2 linked regions of the Leucothrix mucor DSM 2157 genome follow. The protein of the gene in region 2 interacts with the protein of the main gene of each other region in a pairwise test. Links are inferred from orthologs where the notes say so. Each region holds a gene or a part of one and is shown on either strand. Other genes may lie near its edges.

Evidence for each region.
Region 1: the proteins of cysE (region 2) and cysK interact in binary tests that used the Escherichia coli proteins (3 or more experiments, as listed by UniProt). The link is inferred for Leucothrix mucor DSM 2157 from one-to-one orthologs.

What each region holds. Positions count from the first base shown.
Region 1 is NZ_ATTE01000001.1:1,829,534-1,832,717, reverse strand. What follows is about bases 279-3,134. They hold cysK (cysteine synthase A), read right to left. Parts: upstream 2,238-3,134; coding sequence 1,320-2,237; downstream 279-1,319. Other genes in these bases: LEUMU_RS0108170 (MFS transporter), read left to right, coding at 2,456-3,134; LEUMU_RS0108180 (trimeric intracellular cation channel family protein), read left to right, coding at 619-1,260; LEUMU_RS0108185 (dienelactone hydrolase family protein), read left to right, coding at 279-464. Outside these bases: more of LEUMU_RS0108185, read left to right, coding at 1-278; more of LEUMU_RS0108170, read left to right, coding at 3,135-3,184.
Region 2 is NZ_ATTE01000001.1:2,675,049-2,678,286, forward strand. The notes cover bases 225-3,134. They hold cysE (serine O-acetyltransferase), read right to left. Parts: upstream 2,133-3,134; coding sequence 1,317-2,132; downstream 225-1,316. Other genes in these bases: LEUMU_RS0112025 (MATE family efflux transporter), read right to left, coding at 225-1,274; LEUMU_RS0112035 (DUF4360 domain-containing protein), read left to right, coding at 2,373-2,996. Also shown: more of LEUMU_RS0112025, read right to left, coding at 1-224.

The sequences.
Region 1 (3,184 bases), 850 kb from region 2 along the record:
ACGACGAAGGTCGTTCCATGCAGTCCTCATTAGATAAAGCAAAAGTTGAAGAAGACTTTAAAGCGGCAGCCTCATTCCTGAAAAAGCATCCATTAAGCAGCGGTAAGCTGGGCGTGGTTGGTTTCTGTTTTGGTGGTTACATCAGCAATATGCTGGTTGCCGCAATGCCGGATGTGATTGATGCAGCCGTACCGTTCTATGGTACGCCTGGTCCTGCTGAGCTGATTCCAAATATCAAAAGCCCTATCATGTTGCAATTTGGTGAGCTGGATAAGCGCGTTAACGCAACTTGGCCTGATTATGAAACAGCGTTGAAAGCCAATGACGTTGACTATCAAGCCTTTGTTTATAAAGGCGTGAATCATGGTTTCCATAATGATTCAACGGCTCGATACGATGAAGAGGCCGCAGAGCTGGCTTGGAGCCGCACGGTCGAGTTCTTTAAAAAGCATCTGACTGCTTAAGTCTATCAGCGTGAAAGCCCGAAGCATCTAATGTTGATGCTTCGGTTTTGATTTTTTAACACCCCGCCTCCGATAGCACTCGCCAAGCAAGACATCCTCCCCCATAATCGCGCCCACGTTTTCCACCCTATTTTCTGACTACTGTGGCCGCACCATGCAATTCGAACTCTTCATCCTGATCTTAACCATGATCGCGACCATTACGCTCGCCATCAGTGGTGTATTACAAGCTGCCCGTAGCGAAATGGACTTTTTTGGGGCGCTGGTGTTGGCCTGTGTCTGCGCCTTAGGTGGTGGTAGCTTACGGGATCTGCTAATTGGCTCGACGCCCGTTTTCTGGACTAAAGATCTCAGTTATCTGGCCGCCATTCTACCGACCACAGTAGTCATGATTGTCGCCGTGCAATACATTCCAACCGGTAAAGGGATTCGCTTAAGAATTTTGGATGTTGCTGATGCGATTGGTTTGGCCTTGTTTGCTATTCTGGGCGCTCAGAAGACGCTGCAATTAGGTTTAGCTGAGCCAGTGGCGGTGGTCATGGGAGTGATTACCGGGGTTGCCGGCGGCATGATTCGCGATATTCTGAGTCAAAGTGTGCCATTGGTCATGCGAGGTGAAGTGTATGCCAGTGCCGCGATTATCGGCATCATTGCTTATACCTTGTTGCGGATGTTTATTGATGAAGCATTGGCGATGCTAATCAGCATGGGCATCATTATTGTTATTCGGATGGTGACACTGCACTGGAACCTGAATTTACCCAAACTCAGGCTCCCGAACAGCAATTCTGATTAAATAAAGCTAGCTGAGCGATACTTAAGGTAATCGACTCAGCTGGCTTTTGTCATTCGCAATTAGGATACGAACAAGTCTTCAATCGACAAGTAACGCTCACCAGTGTCATAGCTAAAGACGAGTACTTTGCTGCCGACCGGCATATCGGCTTCGATCTTCTTCACGGCGGCTAAGCTAGCACCGGAAGAAATGCCCACAAAGATACCTTCTTCAGTGGCACAACGGCGCGTCATTTCAAACGCATCTTCATCGTCAACCTGTACGGTGCCATCCAGAATCTCAGTATTTAATACGCCCGGAATAAAGCCAGCGCCGATACCTTGCAAACGGTGTAAGCCCTTCTCGCCACCGCTAATAACAGGTGACTTGCTTGGCTCAACAGCCAATACTTTCAGGTTTGGCATGGCAGGCTTTAATACTTCCGCACAGCCAGTAATGTGACCACCCGTACCAACACCCGTTACCATGTAATCCAATCCTTCCGGGAAGTCCGCTTGGATTTCCAGCGCCGTGGTTTTGCGGTGTACTTCAGAGTTAGCTGGGTTATTAAACTGCTGTGGAATCCAGCTATTAGGCGTCTGCTCAGCAAGCTCAGTGGCTTTAGCAATCGCACCACCCATGCCGTTTTCTTTCGGCGTTAATACCAGCTCTGCGCCCATGGCCGCCAATAAACGACGACGCTCAATCGACATAGACTCTGGCATGGTCAGAATCAAACGGTAGCCTTTCACTGCAGCAGCCTGTGCCAAACCAATACCGGTATTACCCGAGGTTGGTTCAATAATCACAGTCTCTGGCGTTAACAAGCCCGCCGCCTCAGCCGCTTCGATCATCGCAACCCCAATACGGTCTTTAATACTGCCGCCTGGGTTAAAGCGCTCTACCTTCATCCAAACTTCAATGTCATCACGAAAAAGCTTGTTAATACGAACGTGTGGTGTGTTACCGATGGTTTCCAAAATATTATTATATTTCATAGGGTGCTACGGGCAGTTTTAGCTGCACATCTCCTTTGGGTGAATGGTTCAGGTAATCGTCTATCATAAGTTTTTAAGGCAACAATGCCAAACGTCAAAAACGAATAACGGTAGCTTGCGAGGGCATATAGTTTTATAGGCTCTGAGCGCCGAGTTTATTAAACCAAGCTTTTTTCAATTGGGTATATAGTCCACTCTTTTACCTAGGGTATTTAGACATGTTTCACCGACGCCCGCTGGGTCTGACGACCATTACTTCAGATGCCGGCGGCTCCATCGCCAAGCTTGCCGCGGTTGAGGGGTTTTCCCGTGCCGTATTGGTCGGAGTTGTACCACTCATTGCCTATGAGGTCTTAGATAGTAAAGAAGCCGTTGCCCTAACCTATCTGGTAGCCGCCTTTTTTACCCTGTTTGTCACGCTCAACTTTAACCGATTGGAGCGTCTGTTACAGCGGCGTTGGGTTGTCACCTTGGGTGGCGTCTTTCTGATCGGTGCAGCGATGTTGTTGTACTTTGGAGAAGGCGTCTTCTTCTCGATGGGAATCGGGATGCGCTCGGCGGCCGCATCGATTTTTACCGTGTGTATGTCGCTGTACATTATGGAATATATCCAAAAAGCGCACTTTACCAAGACCGAATCGAGGCGCATGTTATTTAATGGCGCGGCTTGGTTAACTGCCCCGCTAACTGGCGTTTACCTCTGGGAAAAAGTCGGCCACATTGCACCTTTTATTTTATCCGCAACGGCCGCTGGTTTGATGATTCTGTTTTTCTGGTATCTGCGCTTGGGTGATAACAAAATTCTCAAAGCGGCCAAACCTCGCCCTCCTACTACGCCTCTACGTTTGCTGCCTCGCTACTTCGGCCAGAAGAATTTGCGCATTGCCTACTTTGTCACCCTAAGCCGCTCAATGTTTTGGGCGACGCTCTTTGTATATGCGCCAATC
Region 2 (3,238 bases):
AAGGTCATCAAGCTAAACCATAAGCCTTGATTACCCCATTGTGGAATTAAGACCAAAGCCAACACGACATAAATCAGTAATGACAATGCTACGGTATTGCGCATGGCCTTGGTTTTAGTCGCGCCGATGAAAATCCCATCGAATTGATAGCTCCAGACTGAGATAATTGGTGCGGCAATCATCCATGGTAAATACTGGTTAGCGATAGCGATCACCTCAGTATTTACCGTCATCAGGTTGATAATGGAGGGCCCTGCGACCGCATAAATCAGGCAGATTAATAATGCCATAACGGCAGCCCATAAGGTGCTACTGATAACAGCCTGCTGGAATGCCGTACGGCGTTTCGCACCATAAGCGCCACCGGCTAGGGCTTCTGCCGCATGCGCAAAACCATCCAAGCCATAAGCCAGCATTTGTAATAGATTAATCAGCAGGGCATTCGCCGCCAGCACCACCACACCAAATTGGGCACTTTGCGCGGTGAAAAAGAAGAAAGCACTGGTTAATAACAGAGTCCGCAAGAACAGATTGCCATTCACTTCAAATAAGGCGCGTAATCGTTCTTGGTTAAGCAACACACCCCAGCTCACACTTTGACGCAGCCATTTCGGAAACAGTAGCTCCCGTAACCACCAAAGCCCGACCAATGCAGCGAGGTATTCGCTAATCACCGAGGCTAGTGCGACGCCATCGGAATCCCAACCCAGATACAGCACAAACAAGATATCCAGAAACAGGTTTGCGCCATTGAGAATAAGCTGCAGCACTAGTGCCAAGCGCATTCGCTGCATGCCGATCAGGCAGCCCAAAATACAGTAATTCACCAAGGTTGCCGGTGCGCTGAAAATCCGGATGGCATAGTAACTTTCAACCACCGCAGTCACGCTATCGCCAGCGCTCATTAGGCGCATCGCCAACCAACCAATGGGTTGTTGCAATAGGATTAGCAGCAAGCCCAGCACCACCGCAATCAACATCGGACGCAGCACGCTGTAGCTAACTTCCTGCTGATCCCCTGCTCCGGCAGCCTGAGACACAAAGCCAGTTGTCCCCATTCGCAGAAAGCCAAACACCCAAAACACGCTACTAAAAATGGTCGCACCGATAGCGACCGCGCCCATGTATTTAGGGTCGGGTAATTGGCCAACGACGGCGGTATCGACCAGTCCCACCAACGGCACCGAAAGATTCGACACAATGATAGGCCAAGCCAACATTAGGACTCGCCAATGCCACTCGCGCTGAGTTGCTGGAAACTGCTCAACGGACATAATTATCCAACGACCTGAAAGTTTATAGACAACAGATTAGACTCACTTCTTGATCACGCCCTCTGGGCAATCGAAATCATTATCATAAATATTTTGCTGCATGGAGCGCGATGGGGAGTCACAATCCGGACGACCAACAATCGCCGCTGGCACACCCACTACTGTCGTGTGTGGTGGTACCGAGCTTAGCACTACACTACCTGCACCAATTTTAGCGCCACGACCGACTTCAATATTTCCCAGTACTGTAGCACCCGTTCCAATCAATACGCCGGAGCGAATTTTTGGATGACGATCTCCGGTCTCATTACCAGTTCCACCTAGGGTGACTTGCTGCATGATAGAAACATCATCTTCAATCACGGCCGTTTCACCCACCACAATGCCGGTAGCGTGATCAAACATGACACCCTTACCAATGCGGCTGGCGGGGTGAATATCCACGCCAAACACTTCCGAGTTACGGCTTTGGATAAACATGGCCAAGTCTTTGCGGTTATCATTCCACAGGCAATGCGCGAGGCGGTGCGACTGAATAGCCTGATAACCTTTAAGGTTTAATAAGACGGTTAGCATCGAATAAATCGCAGGATCGCGATCGAATACGGCCCTTAGATCATGCTTTCCATAATTAATCACATCCGGGCAGTTGCTGTAGGCTCCCACAAATAAGTCACGGATTGCCATCGATGGCATGACATTATCCGCAATCTTATTCGACAAAATAAAGCTCAAACTCGCCTCAAAACTACTGTGATTGAGCACACAGGAGTAGATATAACTGGCCAGTAAAGGCTCTGCTTTAATGGCATCATCAGCTTCTTGTTTGAGGGTTTCCCACACGCTACGTGAACTCATCGTTATCTCTCTTTTGATCGCTACCGGATTAGGGCGCTAAGTATAACCGACTCCGCACAGACTATGCGGTATGACCTTTCATCACCCCGATGAAAAATAGTTTTTTTTCGTGAGCTTCCTTTCTGAGACTTTGCGCTATATGTTGGTAAGGATGCAATGAAATGATCTGAGAGTCATTACAACGCTCTTGAAGCAATACCAACGAGTTAATCATTCACACAAAGTTTTTGGGAGTTCTACATGTTAAAGCAAAGCAAAACGATTTTAGTGACATCATTATTAGTTATGGCTGCAGCACAATCTGCGCATGCTAATCCAGATCTGAGTAATGTAACTCTGCAAGATGTCGGCTACGGCGGAAATGGTTGTCCTGCAGGCTCTGCCTCAGTCACGATTTCACCAGACAAGCAAAGTGTTTCGGTATTGTTTGATGAGTACATCGCAGAAGCCGGCGGCCAGGGCCAACGCACGTTTTCACGGATGAAATGTGATATCGCATTTAGCTTAAAAGTCCCGAATGGTATTAGCGTATCGCTGATTGATGCAGACTACCGTGGCTTTATGGATCTGCCTCGTGGTGCTCGTGCAGACTTCTCTCGCGACTACTTTTTCGCTGGCGCTCGTGGCCCAAGCTTAAAGTCTAACTGGAATGGTCAGAAGAGTGATGACTACCTGATCAAGGACCGCTTGGGTGTGATGGCTAACGTATGGTCTCCTTGTGGCGCTTCGGTAATCCTGCGCTCCAAGACAGCCGCTTCAGTACGAACCAATCGCGGCAACGAAGCGATGCTAACGGTCGACTCAGTTGACTTAACCACCAAGACAACCTTCAAGTACAATTTCCAATACAGAACTTGCAGCTAAGCCGTAACGTTTTGAGATAACTCAGGCACCTTATTTCGATAAGGTGCCTTTTTTATGCTCCAAATATCAGGTCTTATCAAAATTCGCTTTTAAAATGAACAAATTAACGACACTTGCTACTTAATACCAAACAGCCAATGACTCGACTCCAACCCACATTCAGCATATTATAATTAATGCGATATATTTTGGTGCGCATAGCCACGCCCTCTTATTAATTAAAAAACTAAAATTTAAACTAT